One region of the Bacillus smithii genome, then DNA from elsewhere that is predicted to be linked to it. Evidence: riboswitches for the same ligand, from Rfam matches in the RefSeq annotation. Region 1 holds a riboswitch; the other holds the start of a gene.
The links. A riboswitch is a leader RNA that binds a small molecule or an ion and turns the genes downstream of it on or off. The one in region 1 is predicted to bind thiamine pyrophosphate.

Region 2: another riboswitch for thiamine pyrophosphate. It lies ahead of BSM4216_RS02930 (ABC transporter ATP-binding protein); the one in region 1 lies ahead of BSM4216_RS05085 (acetylornithine deacetylase).

What each region holds. Positions count from the first base shown of each region.
Region 1 covers NZ_CP012024.1:1,060,500-1,068,793, forward strand. The annotation lists gene BSM4216_RS05065 (MFS transporter) at 1-326, opposite strand, end outside; gene BSM4216_RS05070 (hypothetical protein) at 603-932, shown strand; gene BSM4216_RS05075 (YezD family protein) at 1,395-1,589, shown strand; gene BSM4216_RS05080 (nitroreductase family protein) at 1,725-2,339, shown strand; TPP riboswitch at 2,547-2,652, shown strand; gene BSM4216_RS05085 (acetylornithine deacetylase) at 2,754-4,049, shown strand; gene tenA (thiaminase II) at 4,049-4,726, shown strand; gene BSM4216_RS05095 (Cof-type HAD-IIB family hydrolase) at 5,346-6,119, shown strand; gene rpsN (30S ribosomal protein S14) at 6,754-7,023, shown strand; gene BSM4216_RS05105 (metal ABC transporter substrate-binding protein) at 7,247-8,176, shown strand; gene BSM4216_RS05110 (metal ABC transporter ATP-binding protein) at 8,269-8,294, shown strand, end outside.
Region 2 covers NZ_CP012024.1:620,092-628,385, forward strand. The annotation lists gene BSM4216_RS02915 (permease) at 1-755, opposite strand, end outside; gene BSM4216_RS02920 (ABC transporter substrate-binding protein) at 1,312-2,313, opposite strand; gene BSM4216_RS02925 (ABC transporter permease) at 2,330-3,097, opposite strand; gene BSM4216_RS02930 (ABC transporter ATP-binding protein) at 3,090-3,821, opposite strand; TPP riboswitch at 3,933-4,036, opposite strand; gene BSM4216_RS02935 (competence protein ComK) at 4,258-4,755, shown strand; lysine riboswitch at 5,222-5,409, shown strand; gene BSM4216_RS02940 (amino acid permease) at 5,575-7,026, shown strand; tRNA gene BSM4216_RS02945 (tRNA-Pro) at 7,329-7,402, opposite strand; gene BSM4216_RS16095 (YmaF family protein) at 7,741-8,121, opposite strand.

The DNA of each region.
Region 1 (8,294 bases):
AAAGCAGAAAATACCATAAAAAACAAGTCTATAAGAAACATCTTATTTCTTCCAAACTTATCTGTATAATATCCTCCGAGTGTAGCGCCTAACAAAGCACCTAAAGCCATGATCGCCGTAAGACTCCCCAGTTCCGTGGGGGAGAGATGAAATTGCTCTTTTAATTGATCTGTTCCAATGCCCAGACTAGTGAAATCATAGGCATCTACAAAAATCCCTCCTAATGCGACTAAAATAATTTTCTTTCCTTTTGGGGTGACGGGATTGGAATTGACAAAGTCAATAATATCCTGTCTGGAATGAATCTTGTATTCCCGAATACTCATCTCCTTACTCCTTTCCAATAAAGTTTGAGATTTATTTTAAACGCATTATTCCTATAAATCAAGTTGGTTTTTAATATAGAATGGAAAAAATGAAAATAAAACTTTAAGGTATTGACTTTTAAATGGCCTGTTGCTAATATTTAGAAAAATAAATCAATTAATTCCGATAAGAATAGTATTGATTATAGTATTCCAGCATAACATCTGAGTTCCTTTTTACAAGGCGTATTTGAATCTCTTTAGCTTATTAATCACTACATTAGGGAGGAAATCTATATGCCAAATAACAATCTAATCTATTGGGAGCCACCCGTTCGAAAAGAAAAGAAAAACTCCCTAAGGGAGAACAAGTATTTAAATATGCCGGATTTGAGTTTTTTTCATTGGTGCCATCAACAATACGGCATCAATAGAGGGGTCTATAACACCATTGATCACTGGTTTTATGAACATGGGTTGGAAGAGATTATTTCTCGACGAATCTATATATTAGCTTTTCTTAAATTTGTCAGGGAGACAGAAAATGGATCCGGGCAGCATAAATTTATCCGTTTTGGAAATGGGGGACTTACAAAAAAATTGATTGAATTTTTTCATACTAAATAATTCAAGCGAGATATCAAGACACAACTGGCATTTTCTAAAAGAAATCACTGGCCGATTTCAAGCCATAAACAGAAAAGAATCCTTATTATTTTCATTTTTTCTATTGATAGGTGACTGGACAACCAGAACCTCCTATAATTTGCCGCAAGGATCAGAATGGCAACATAGGGGGTTTTCTTTTTTAAAAAGTGAAAACGTAGATGTCTTTCGTTTACGGAAATTTCAATTATTTTCTTCCTGCGGAAGTGTGGAAGCCGCTATACGACCCATTTTCAAACTCCCTATAGCAAACGATCGTTAGAAGATTCTATTATCTCAATTGAATTTGCGAAAGAACGCCCGCAAGACTTTGGTTATTCGACAACGGTTTATTCTTAAGAGAGAATGTTTTCACTTTTATTACGTTAAAGGCGAGTTAATTAATAAGAATAATAGAATTTATAATGAATGAGGAGGAACCTTATGTCTACTTATAACGATTCAAAGCTAAACGAAATTCTTGCAGCAATTAATAATTTAGATTATGGATCCATATTAATTACGATACATGAAGGAGAGATTACCCAATTGGATATTACGGAGAAAAAGAGATTTCCTCTTACAAAAAATCGAGTCACTGATATTCAAAAATCAGCCTCTAAAAGATCATTCCGGTAAAAATTTTTTATCGAACCTTAAGCCTTTTAAGCACGGATAGGCCGACTGAAAGAATAGACAGTTTATAACGGCTTTAGAACGAAACAGAAACGAAGATTCGTAATCATCATTTAAATTTGAAAAGGGGTATATTAAATGAGTTTAACTGTAAATCCTGTCGAACAGCTATACAATGAAGTGAAAGAATTTCGAAAAGCTGCGCATTCCGTTAATCCTTTATTTTTAAATCGCTGGTCTCCTCGCGCATTTTCCGATCGAAAAGTTTCTGATGAAGATTTGTATAGTGTACTTGAAGCAGCTCATTGGGCCCCTTCTTCCTATAATGACCAGCCTTGGCGTTTTATTGTGGCGAAAACATCTGAGCAATTAACAACTTTCCACCAATTTCTTCATCCTTTTAATCGAACTTGGGCAGAAAAAGCTCCCGTTCTTGTTCTAGTTGCTTCAAACAAACAAAGAGAGAATGGTGATCCTAATGGTGCACATGCGTTCGACACTGGCGCTGCTTGGGGATATTTAGCAATTCAGGCCACTTTGCTCGGTCTTGTAACACATGCCATTGGAGGATTTGATCGAGAGGAGGCTCGCAGATTGTTAAATATTCCGCAAAATTTTGATCTACATGCCGTGATTGCTATTGGTTATCAAGGCGAAAAAGAAATACTTGATGAAAACTTGCAGAAGCGTGAAAATCCAAATACGAGAAAACCTTTAAAAGAATTGGTTTTTGAAGGGAAAGTGAGCTCGTAAAATTCTTAAGATGAAGGGTTTCTATAATCCATTTCAGTGTGGATTTCATTCTAAATCAGAGTAGAGTTTGCTTATTGGAAAAATATTGGGGCTGCTAGGTCATACGAATCCTCCTGTGCAATTGAACAAGTAGTCTTGATATGTTAAAATGAACAAAAATAGTCATTATTACGATTTTCGGGAAAATTTTTATAAAATCGAATCGTTATACACCACTAGGGGTGCTTTTGAAAAGCTGAGAGAGGCATAATGGCCTTAACCCTTATCACCTGAACTAGGTAATACTAGCGTAGGGAAGCGGTGTTGTCGTCATCTTTTTCGAAAGACATGCTTTGTTTTTCGATTGGATGATGCCGTCGCCACTTCTTTGAACAAGAAGTGGTTTTTTTATGCATATAAGGGGGAGAGTATTCGGTGAGCCAAAATTTACATCGGATTGTTGAACAAGTCGATCAACGAAAACAAGAATTGATTGATCTATTGAAAAAGCTTATTTCTTTTAGAACTCCTGCCCCGCCGGCCAGAAATACAAAAGAAGCGCAATCATTTGTGGCAGAATTCTTGAAGAACCTAGGTTTTAAGATTGATATGTGGGATGTTTATCCCGGTGATCCTAATGTGGTGGGAGTTTTAAAAGGAAAGAACTCCCAAAATTATAAGAGTCTGATTGTAAATGGTCATATTGACGTCGCAGAAGTGGATGAAAATGAGGACTGGGAAGTGAATCCTTTTAAACCAGTAGTGAAAGACGGAGTAGTAGTGGGGCGTGGTGCTGCAGATATGAAGGGCGGGCTAGCCGGAGCACTGTTTGCTATTCAATTGCTTCGTGAAGCAGAGATTGAATTGCCAGGGGATCTCATCTTTCAATCGGTTATTGGGGAGGAAGTAGGCGAAGCAGGAACGCTGCAATGCTGTAAACGCGGGTACAAGGCTGATTTTGCAGTTGTTGTAGATACAAGCGACTTACATATTCAAGGACAAGGCGGTGTTATTACCGGCTGGATCACTGTTAAAAGTAAAGAAACGTTTCACGATGCAATGAGAAGAAACATGATCCATGCCGGTGGGAGATTGTTTGGCGCAAACGCGATTGAAAAAATGATGAAAGTAATAGAGGGGTTACAGGAGCTGGAACGTCATTGGGCTGTAACGAAAAGTTATCCGGGATTCCCTCCGGGATCCAATACCATTAACCCGGCAGTGATTGAGGGCGGAAGACATGCCGCTTTTATTGCGGATGAATGCCGATTATGGATCACGGTCCATTATTATCCGAATGAATCTTATGAAGAGGTTGCAAAAGAAATCGAGGAGCATCTAAAAATGGTAGCTCAAGGAGATGTGTGGTTAAGAGAAAATCCCCCCACTTTTAAATGGGGGGGCACTTCCATGATTGAAGATCGCGGTGAAATTTTTCCATCGCTGGAAGTGGATCCTACGCATCCCGGAGTACAATTGTTAGCCCGTTCGCACCGAGACGTTTGTAAAACCGATCCTATCATAGATGTGTCCCAAACAGTCACTGACGGTGGATGGCTAGGTGAAGCCGGTATTTCTACAGCGATTTATGGACCGGGTGATTTGCACAACGCTCATGCTGTGAATGAACATATATCGATTGATCAATTGGTCGATTATACGAAAGTCATGTTGACCTTTATTTATCAATGGTGTCATACGAAATCCGATGGAAAAAAGGAGTGGCTATGATGAAATTTAGTAAAAGATTATACGAAAAAATACAACCTATTTGGAGAAAGAATCATTCTCATCCCTTTGTACAGGAAATGGGAGATGGCTCTCTTGATCCAAGAAAATTTCGATTTTATATGATTCAAGACTACCTATACTTGATTCAATATTCCAAATTATTTGCATTGGGTGCCGTTAAGGCTGATGATGTAGAAACAATGGGGAAATTTTCAGCGCTTTTGCATTCCACCATCAATGAGGAGATGTCTCTTCACCGCCAATATGCGAAACGATTTGACATTTGCGAAGAGGAGCTTGAAAAAGCCAAACCTTCTTCCACTACACTGGCTTATACGCATTATATGCTGCATGTCGGCCAAAATGGTACGCTTGCGGAACTTGTATCCGCTATACTTCCTTGTATGTGGAGCTATTGGGAGATTGGTAAAGAATTAAGCCGTTTGCCGGGGGCTAGTGATCATGAACTTTATGGAGAATGGATTCAAATGTACAGCTCGGAGGAATTTGGAGAACTCGCTCAATGGTGTATCCATCTTCTCGATGATCTTGCAGCAGGAAAACAAGAATCAGAACTTGCGAGACTGGAAGAAATTTTCTTGAACACGACTCGATTTGAATACATGTTTTGGGAGATGGCTTACAACGAGGAAATGTGGCCAACTGAACGGGAATGATAAAGTACTGACGACTTGCCGGAATATCATAAAACCCTCACGCTGTGCGATGAGTACTATTTTATATATGAAATAGATGGTGTAAAAAATTTTATGGATTATGCCGAAAATGATAGCTGAAATGACAGCTATAGATATCCCGAACGATGATTGGTGTTGATGAAAGTTGACGTTTCAAAGGATTTTTTCGTTTTAGAACGCATTCAGCAAACCATTTCCAGCCTCCCGGGAAAAGCGGGAGGTTTATAGATAAAGAAAAGTTTTAAATATGAAGGAGATCTTCAATACAGTGGCGAATATGTTGGATAGGCTTAGAGGAACCTTACCCAAGTCATTTTTCATGCGTATAATGACATTGAATCCTCCTCATCATCAAAATGACAAAGCATTAATTAAACTCTTTTTATAGGCACCTGCTTAAAATGGAAGGTTACATACATACAAGTCCTATACGGGCAATTTTGTGTCGTGTTTGGACATTCTTGCTGCGTTCTTGTTATAAAATGAATGGAAGGAGCTTCTGTTCGCGGGATGATTGAATTAAGCCATGAAAATGGTCGGATAAATCGTGATTGGGTGAAAAAATGCCATTTTCAAAAAATATGTAGGGAGAGAGACTATGTCTTATAAAATCGTCTTTTTCGACATTGACGGCACATTAGTCAATAAAGATTCGACCATACCTCTTGACACAAAAGAGGCCATTCGAAAGCTGAAAGAGCGAAACATTGAAGTGTCTTTTGCGACTGGTAGAGCCCCATTTCATTTTCGTCATATTGCTGAAGAATTAGGAATTGATTCTTTTGTAAGCTTTAACGGTTCGTACGTTGTATATAAAGGGAAAGTCATCTTTGAAAAACCGATTCATCCCGCCAGTTTGGAACAATTGGAGCAATATTCCCATCGATTCAACCATCCCATCGTTTATTTGAGCCATAAAGAATGCTATGCGAACAAAAAACAGCATCCCCATGTAGTCGAAAGTTTTCAATTTCTCAAGCTGGAGTCGCCTGGTTTCCAACCGTATTATTGGAAGGATACTAGTATCTATCAAGCATTGCTCTATTGCCAAGAACATGAAGAGACTCATTACCTTGAGAAATTTAACGATCTTTCTTTTATTCGTTGGCATCCGTTGTCGATGGATGTGCTTCCTTCCGATTTATCGAAGGCAAAAGGGATTGCAGCTATGCTGCAGCACTTGAAACTATCCCCTGATGACGCGGTAGCATTCGGAGACGGTTTAAACGATAAAGAAATGCTTTCTTATGTTGGAATGGGCATTGCGATGGGAAACGCCCATGAAGAGGTAAAGCCTTTTGCTGATTTCATGACCAAGCACGTGAATGATGGGGGTATTCGATACGGGCTGGAGTATTTAGAGCTGATTTAACGGTACGATGAGTTCAATCGGTGTGTATTTCTTACCATTTTATAGGGGAATATTGAACGGCTTTTTTGTCAGACGCTATACATTGCCCTCTAAAGAAGCAATTTTTTTCAGAAGAAAAGGGTTCAAACTAAAAAAATACTTACAGTTTAAAGCAGAATTCGATCTGGTTTTTAAAATGACGGCTTGTCGACAAAGTCAAAATTGCTTGACAGTCTGCAAGCCTTTTATTATTGGTTAATTCACAATGAATAAAAGTTTTATCTTAAACGTGTCATTGTTTCCTTGTAAGAATCATGATGTTGTTTTCCATTAGGCTATTCAATAGCCAAGACGTTTCAATAATAAGAGGGAAGACATTTTCTCTATTGTCTTTACGTTTGTATGCGTAAAAATCTTTCTTGAGAATATATTGTAATGGCAGCAAAGTTCGTTTATAATACGTTATAAATCGTAATCATTACGATTTATAACAAAAAGGAGGGATTCAATGCACTGGTTCTGAAACGATCATTATGTATGTATACTTTCATAATAAGCAAATAAGCAGCTTATCTAGTAAATCGTAATGATTATAATTATCAATTGATGAATGTTGGATGATGAAAAGGCTTATTTTTTTAAAAGGATGAAAAAAATGGCTAAAAAATCAAAGATCGTAAAAGAAAAAAAACGTCAAGAAATGGTTGAGAAATATGCCGCCCTGCGCAAGGAATTAAAGGAAAAAGGAGATTATGAGGCATTGCGAAAGTTACCGCGTGATTCATCTCCAACGCGATTGAGAAATCGATGCGAAATAACTGGGCGGCCACGTGGATACTTAAGAAAATTTAAAATGTCCCGCATTGCTTTTCGTGAGTATGCTCATAAAGGTCAGATTCCGGGCGTGAAAAAATCAAGCTGGTAATTTTCTTTGATTCAATGGACTAAGATTTAGAAGTGAAATCATTTTTGCAATGAATAATCGTGTTCTTTTCTTTTTCAAGAAAGTAAAAGAATAAAGAATAGAACTTTTACTTGACTACACTGTAGTTCTAATAGTATTATTCTAACACGACAAAATCGTAATCATTTTGATTTGCGAATATCCATTCCATTTAAGATAAATCGATAAAAAAGGAGAAAAGAGGATGAAACGCTTCCGATTCAAGGTTTTCTTGGCATTGCTGATGTGTTCATTAGCGATTGCAGGATGTAGCAACAATGAAAGCCGAACTAATTCGAAAGATTCTAAGCTACATATTGCGACTACATTCTACCCTATGTATGAATTTACGAAAAACATTACAAAAGACAAAGCGCAAGTAGATCTTTTAATTCCTGCCAATGTAGAGCCGCATGATTGGGACCCATCTCCTAAAGATATCGAAAAAATTCAAAAATCAGACCTGCTGATTTATAACAGCCCTGAGCTGGAAACATGGGCTCCTGATCTCCAAAAAAGTATAAATAATGTAAAATTTGTGAATGCTAGTAAAGGGATTTCTTTGATAAAAGGGGCTAAAGAGGAAGAAGAAGGAGATAAAGGATCTCATTTAGATCCTCACGTATGGCTGGATCCGGTATTAGCTCAAAAAGAAGTGGAAAACATTACGAAAGCCATTGTGGCAAAAGATCCTGAACATAAAGCCTATTACGAAAAAAACAGTCAAGAATACATTCAGCAACTGAAACAACTTGATCATTTATACCGCACGACACTTGAAAAAGCACCAAAAAAGGAATTTATTACACAACATACTGCTTTTAGTTATTTAGCTAAAGAGTATGGGCTGAAACAAGTTCCCATTTCGGGACTTACTCCTGAACAAGAGCCTAGTCCGGCACGATTAGCGGAACTCAAAAAATTTGCCCAGAAGCATCAGGTGAAAATCATTTATTTTGAAGAGATTGCTTCACCTAAAGTAGCTCAGACTTTGGCGAATGAGGTAGGTGCGAAAACGGAGGTATTAAGTCCTTTAGAAGGTTTAACCAAAGAAGAGCAAGATAAAGGTCTTAATTATGTGAAAATCATGAAAAGAAATCTAGACTCTTTGAAAAAATCATTAATGAATCCATAATTTTGTGCAGAAGTCATTAATTTTATAAGTGTGCGTCTTTGAAAAATAGGCGCCCACTTTTTATTTGTTCTATAGGAAAGGGGGAGAAGCTGTTGAAATTAGTATCTTTAGATCATGT
Region 2 (8,294 bases), 440 kb from region 1:
AAAGCAATAATCGGACCTGTTCCGAAAAGCCCGGAAAAAGAAGAGGCGATAAATGCATCGGCTTCTGAACAAATCGACAGGATAAAAGCCAGCGCCATCATGACCAAAACGGCCGTTACTTTCGAATGACCGAATTCAAGCAAAGCGCTCGTTTTGAAAAAGGTTTGCATGGCAGATGAAATCAGCGCCCCAAAAATTAAAAATTTCCCAACAGAGAAAAATTCGTCAATGGCATGGTCGATGGTTCCAACTATTTTCGAGCGAAGGCTCATTTTATGAGATCCATGTGAGTGATTGTGAGAAAGATGATCCATCACCTTTCTTAATTGTTGGTCATTAAATAAATAAGAAATGGCAATGCTTACGACTATGGAAACTCCAATGGCTAAGCTGCAGCGATACAGCGCCATTTTCCAACTGTCCCCGAAAGCGACGAAAGTTGAAAATATGACAATAGGATTTATAATCGGGCCGCTCAACATAAAAGCAATGGCGGCATGGAGAGGAACATTTTTTTGTACAAGTCGTCGTGTAATGGGAACGATGCCGCATTCGCAGCCTGGAAACAACGATCCAATACAAGAGCCAAGAGCGGCGGAAGCAAAACGATTGGCTGGGATCATTTTGGCGATCATTTCCTCTGTTACAAACATTTGAATCAACGCTGACAAAAATACGCCGATGACAACAAACGGCAAAGCTTCGATGATGATACTGATGAAAATGGTATTCATTTGTAATAATGTTTGACTCATTGATTTCCACCTCGAATATTCTAGTGTAAGTCTAGACGAACAAAGGGTAGAAATACACTCAAGCACAATAAAAAGAAGCTTAAAAGAAAGAGTGTAAATGATCCATCATGAATCTGAAAGAACTCTGTTTCAATTCCTTCGTATTGGATCCAATAATATTATTAGATGTTTTTATCAAATCACTATCCATATCAACAGTCAAGCAATCTGTTAATCTGTCGGACAGTATAAGAATTTATCAATGGTCCATGGGAAATATGAGAGTCATTCTTGACGACGATGTTGCATGTCTACAAAGCAAAAGAATGCCATATGTCATCATATCAAAATGGATCGGTTCATACGAGTGGAAAATAGTAGACAATTAGACAAACTTTTAAATATCCCGGTTAAAAGAAAATGGTCAACGGAAAAAGAGGAGAAGCGTTATGCGAGACTTTGAATTTGGACCGATACGACAGACATCGCCGTTATGGAGATTAGCGGAAAGAAATGGGCTTCAATGAACAAAGCCCGCGATAAGATTTCTTATCGTGGGTTTTGTTCAATCGATTATTTATTGATTGATATTGTAAAAGGCTTTCTTCACGTCAATCTTTTCTTTGATCACCTTATTTCTGTAAAGCCAATCGTTAACATGTTCCCAAACTTCTTGATCTTGATAACCAAATGGCTTGTCTTTGCTGTTCATTAAAGGAAGCAGGATATTCAAACTTTTTGTTTCTACTTGTTTATCAAGAGGGAAACTGTCGTTTTCATGGTCAAGCAGAATCTTTAAACCGGCTTGAGGGTTTTTAGTAACTTCTGATTGCCCTTTTGCAACAGCTTTCCAGAACTTTTTATACACATCCTTCTTTTCTTGAAGTCCTTTTTCGCTTGCAACCAAAACAAGCTCATAATAATCAGGAACGCCATATTGAGCCGGGTTAAATATCCGAACAGGATGTCCTTCTTTTTCTAAAAGGATGCGTTCATGATTGATATAGCCGCCAATAATGCCATCTACTTTCTTGGAGGTGATCGCCGGAATTAAATCAAAGCCGACATCCGTCATTTTGACTTTTTTTGGATTGCCGCCGTCTGTTTGGATCATCGTATTTAATATGGCTTGTTCTATATCGATAGATGAATAGCCGATATTTTTTCCTTCCAAATCTTTAGGACGGTGGATTGAGCTGTTAGTTGGAACCATTATACAATCAAGTGGATGTCTGACAATGGCCGCTAAAGATACAACCGGAATTCCTTCAGCACGGGAAACGATTAATTGCGGCTGGTAGCTAATCGCTAAGTCGACTTTTCCTGCCGCGACAAGTTTCAACGGATCGTTGGTTTCAGCTGGCATTTTAATGTCAACATCAAGCCCTTCTTTGGCAAAATACCCTTTTTCTTTCGCTGTATAAATGGCGGAATGGACAGCATTTGGATACCAATCCAGCATGATCGTTACCTTTTGCTTTCCATCCTTAGTCTTTGCTGTATCTTGTTGTGAGGAACAACCCGCTGCAATCAAAACGAACAATAAACTTACACCAATCAATCGGATGATTTTTTTCATGACTCAACACCCATTTCTATGATTTTCTATTCCATTTTAAAAAGCTTTTTTCAATGAAAGTGGCTATACTAAATAAAACCAATCCTAGAACCGTTAATAAAGCAACGGCTGCAAATACTCCTTCGGCATTTAAATTTCCTGACATTCTTCTCGTGTAATATCCGAGTCCTTCGCTGGCTCCAAGCCATTCGCCAATGGTTGCACCAACGATGGAATAAATAACGGCCATCTTAATGCCAGAAAAAAGAGAAGGCATGGCGAAGGGAACTTCTACTTTTTTAAATATTTTCCATTTGGACGCGCCCATGGACCGTAACAGATCCACATAATCTTGATCGATATTTTTGAATCCATCATAGCAGCTGATCACGATAGGGAAAAAAGCAACCAGCACCGTTACAGCGATTTTGCTCCAAATATCGTATCCAAACCAAAGGACAAAGATGGGCGAGAGGGCAATAACAGGAATCGTTTGAGAAAACAAGACAAAAGGATAAAGCATTTTTTCTACCAGCTTGGAAAAGTGCATGGCGAGTGCTATGGTGATCCCGCCTACGAAAGAAAAAGCAAAACCGATCAAAGCTTCTTTCAGCGTTGCCGGTGTATGTATCCATAACAAAGCCTGTTTCTGTTCGTATAGCATTTCTAACACTTTGGAAGGAGCAGGAATGATAAAAGATGGGACTTTTCCGGTTCTTGCCGCCCACTCCCATAGAGAAACGGCAATGATGACCAAGAGCCCGAATGCTCCATAATCTGCTAACAATCTCTTTAACTTACTCATTGGCAATCTTCTTTTCTATTGTTTTTCGATAGGTTTGTACTTCTGGCCAATAAACCATGTCGACACTCCTAGGTCTAGGCAAATCCACGATGATTTCTTCCACTTTATGGTCAGCGTGTAACAGCAAAATTTTATCGCTTAACAAAATGGCTTCTTCTAAGTCATGTGTGATAAATAAGATGGTGTTGTCCAATTCCTTCCAAATCGATAACAGCCAATCGTGCATTTCTCTCTTTGTCAAAGCGTCAAGAGCAGCGAAAGGTTCATCGAGGAGCAAAACTTCGCTTCCCATAAAAAGTGTTCGCAGAAATGCCACCCTTTGTCTCATGCCTCCGGAAAGCTGTTTTGGCAAAGCGTTCTTCCAACGGATCAAGCCAATGCGTTTCAGCCATTCTTCAGCATCGGCTTTCGTCAAGTTTCGCTTATTTTGAACTTCCAAAGGGAGCATGATGTTGTCTATCACGGTACGCCACGGAAGTAGTAAATCTCGTTGGGGCATATAACCAACACTACCGGGGCCCGGTGTTTTTCCGTTGACGGAAATGATCCCTTCCTCACATGGAAACAAGCCGGCAATCAGTTTTAATAGTGTACTTTTTCCTGTCCCGCTTTTTCCGATTAATGAAACAAATTCTCCTTTTTCGATATGAGCGGAAAAGTTAAAGATGACCGGTTTTGTTTCACCGGGATAGGTATAGGAAACATTTTCTAAACACACAGACATTTTTCGTGTTCCTCCTTTCCTCTTGAGTTTTCCTTTTCTCTTTGAGGCGGGAATGATGAAAAAAACCCGCTCTTCAGCCTAAAGAGCGGGTTCATCTTCAATGTCCATTTCAAAAAGACTCCACCACTTCCCTACGCTGGCATTACCCATCTCAGGTTCAAAGGGTTTAGAACGAACGTTCAATCTCAGCCTTGTCGGCTCCCCTAGTGTGTTGTAAGCAACTATTAAATTCTTATAGTCTATCCTAGCAAAATCATTCAGAAAAGTAAAACGTAATCGAAACATTTTGTTATAAAAAACTTTTTCATTCAGTATAAATGAAAGGTTTGTTTTAAAATATGAAAAATTTATAAAAATTATATAAATTCAGATAATTATTATCCGTTATGGAGTATAATGGTTAAAAATTGGAAAGGGGAGAATCTCTTTGAAAAAAGTGGTAAATTTAATTACTAAAAAAACGATGGCAATCGCTCCGGCTTATGATCTTGAACATGAATCCATCATTTATGAAGTGGACCGCACGTTTTTCAGCAAAAAACGTCCGCTGGAAATTTTGGATGATGCCTGCATTTGTCGTTGTTCCACTTATGAGGGAAGAATTCGTGCTGTCCGAAGAAAATTAGGTCACTATAAAAAAACTCCTCTGATGATTTCTCCGGATGAAATGCTCTACGCCTTTCCTACTAAATCACCTGAACGATATGATTGTATATGGGTTTTTCCGCGTCATGTGAAAGATTGGAGAGAGGCAGGGGAGAATGCGTTGATGGTTCGATTTTTTAACGGATTGGAAATTACCGTCAATTGTTCCTCTTACACTTTCAAGCGTCAAAAAGAAAAAACAGCGGACTGCTTAATGCACTTTTCTGATCCTCCGTTTGTACATATTAAAGGGTTTTCAGCAATCAAAAAGGAAACGGAGAAGATTTAAAATTTACTTTTCATTTGCCATAAGGGAATCCTATTTTTAGGATCAGCTCTTTTGGAGCGATTCTTTCTTCATCAGTTTTTCTGATTTGTTTTTGCACAATTTTGCAAACGATTTCTTTTTGTGGGGTTGATGTACTGAAAGGCTGATTCACTAGAGCTGTTTTTCTTTTAGAAAGGATTTTGCTGTGAATCAGCTTCTTTTATTTTACCGAATCGTGTATGGAAATTCTTTAATAGTGCAAAAACAAGATGAAGATTGAATTGGGTCAAAAGTTCTAAAATCTAGTGGACGATCATAAATGAGAAAATATGATTATGCCACCGATAACAAGAAAGAATAATAGAATTTTTGGAGGAAATGGAATCAATGATCGTAAAAACGAAATAATTAGTAGTTGCATTATTTTTCGTTATTATTCTATAATTTTTAGTGTGATAATTGAATAACGAGTTAAATCCTCATCAATTGATGGGGTAGAGGTCGCGGCTTTTATGAGTAATTCGGACGAGATGCTGAGAACATTGACGACTCCGAAGGAAAGGAAAGGCCGCCGAAGTCCGTCCTGTTCTCAGAAGGCGCGGGCTGGGGCTGTATCCGAATAGGAACAGAACTGTCACGCTTTTTGCCCGTAAAGCGTGGAGCACTACTGAAGAAGTATGATGAGGGGTATTTCTATATTTGCGCCATCGAATCTTCTTCGGTGGCGCTTTTGTTATTTAAAGCCAATAAGGATCAACGAGTTTTAATAATGAATCTGTTTAGGCAGTCATCACCGCTTTTTATCTGCAGCAGAATGATGGCAAAGGAGTGTTTAGTTGAATGGTGAAAATACAAGACAGTAGAAATGCGACGGAGACGGGCAAGTTAAAAAGAGGACTTCGATCGCGTCATTTAACGATGATTTCTCTTGGGGGCACAATCGGTACCGGATTGTTTCTGGCCAGCGGCGGAGCGATTCATACGGCAGGGCCTGGAGGAGCGTTATTGTCTTATTTGATTATTGGAATTATGGTGTACTTTTTGATGACGAGTTTAGCGGAAATGGCTGCCTATATGCCGATCACTGGAAGTTTTAGTACGTATGCGACTAAATTTGTTGATCCTGCTTTAGGATTTGCCCTCGGCTGGAACTATTGGTATAACTGGGCCATTACCATTGCGGCAGAATTATCTGCTGTTACCATGATTATGAAATTTTGGTTTCCGCATAGCCCCTCATTGCTTTGGAGCGGACTTTTCCTATTGATTATGTTTATATTGAATTATTTAGCAGTAAGAGGTTTTGGGGAAGCGGAATATTGGTTTTCCCTTATTAAAGTAGTGACGGTCATTGTCTTTATCGTCATGGGCACTTTAATGATTTTCGGCATTATTGGCGGAGAAGCCGTTGGATTTAAGAATTTTACGATCGGCGATGCTCCTTTCCACGGTGGATTTATGGCGATGCTGGGCATTTTTATGGCGGCCGGATTTTCTTTTCAAGGTACTGAGCTTCTTGGGATTACGGCCGGTGAAACCGATGATCCGAAAAAAAATATTCCAAAAGCGGTCCGGCAAGTCTTTTGGAGAATTCTTTTATTCTATGTATTAGCTATTTTAGTCATTAGCCTTCTAATTCCTTATACAAATCCAAACCTTGCAAACGACGACGTTTCTGTCAGTCCGTTTACGCTTGTCTTTCAAAAAGCAGGGGTTGCTTTTGCGGCATCTGTCATGAATGCCATAATTTTGACGGCGGTTTTATCTGCCGGAAACTCCGGAATGTATGCTTCTACAAGAATGTTGTGGAATTTGGCTATGGAAGGAAGTGCGCCAAAATTTTTAGCTAAATTGGATAAACGAGGAGTTCCCGTTAATTCCTTGATTGTGACCGCACTGGTCGGCTGTCTCGCCTTTTTAGCATCTCTTTTCGGAGACGGGGTTGTGTATACATGGCTGCTAAACGCTTCCGGCATGACGGGATTTATCGCATGGCTTGGTATTGCTGTCAGCCATTACCGGTTCCGCAAAGCTTATGTTGCCCAAGGCTACAAGTTGGAAGATCTTCCTTACAGAGCGAAGCTTTTCCCGTTTGGTCCTATTTTTGCTTTTGTACTCTGCACAATCGTTATTTTAGGGCAAAATTACTCTGCCTTTATCGGCGATAAAATTGATTGGCACGGCATATTAGTTTCCTATATTGGCATTCCTGTTTTTCTCGTATTTTGGTTTGGCTATAAGATTGTAAAGAAAACAAAAGTGATTTCATTAAAGGATGTTCAATTCAAATAAGTTTTGTAAAGAATGCTTATCCCCGCATGGTCCATCCATGCTGGGATTTTTCTTTGACTACGGGATCTATTGGAGTTTATGTCTGTTTATTTGCACCGTTGGCCAATAAAAAAGGAGAACAGACACCCGTGGTATTCCGTGAATTAGACAGAATAGGTATCGTGACGAACGATTAATGGAAAGAAAACTGTGTTCAAACATGAAGGAATAAAGTCGAGAAATTCGTTTCATTCTACCGTTTTCAGTATTGGGCGAGTGGGCGTAAAAAAAGAACCTTTGAGAGATCAAAGGTTCTTTTTGGATCGGGAAGACAGGATTTGAACCTGCGACCCCTACGTCCCGAACGTAGTGCTCTACCAAGCTGAGCTACTTCCCGGTATTTTTTCGACATTGATTATTATATACCTTATCACTGATTTTGTGAACTGCCTAAAAGTTATTTTTATTTTCGAAATTTTTTGCGACAGATTGATCGTTATAATAGTAAAAATAAAGAGCACCGACGGAAAATCGGTGCTCAATAGGTAGGTGTGGTAGACCTCGTGGTTTACCAACCAAAACCTTATCGCAATTGAAAGAATATCAGATTATGTCGAACTTTGTCGATGAAAAAATAATGGTTATACTTCCGATTTGTGGGAATTGTTGTTTGCGAAGTTATGAAACATGGTGTGGATATGTGGATTACCTTTAAATTCACATCTGCGAAATAAACTATGAACTTGTTCTTCCGCTATATCTATGTCGATGAGGTGTAATTCCTTCTATGTTGGTTACCCCCTCGAATTTGTGATAATGACCGCCTTCAGAAAGTGGAATAGCCGGACCAGTAACCCCGCGGATCATATGTCGATGTCCATCATTAAAAGAAGTAAAAGCAAAATATCTATGTGTATGTTGAGATGTGTTTAGGGCGGGTTCAGTAATTCCGATAAATCTATGGTTATGCCCCGCGTTATAAGAGGTAGCTCCTCTAAAGCTGTGGACATGGAGAGAGATAAGCCTTCCGTCCCATGAGTTGACGTAAAGTGGATAGGAATGAACGGGGGCAGAATCATTCGAATGATACGTGTATCCGGAAACGGGTATCTCCATCAGCAAAACTCCTTTTCATTTTTTTATATTGTATGGGAAAAAGTCTAAAAAAGAGTGGGGATTTGCCTGAAGTGGATAGAACGATAGTTTGGCGGAATGATAGTGGTGGGTGAGCACCATCATTCGCACATCCACACTTATGTTCGACAATCAAACAGACATTCGAACAGATG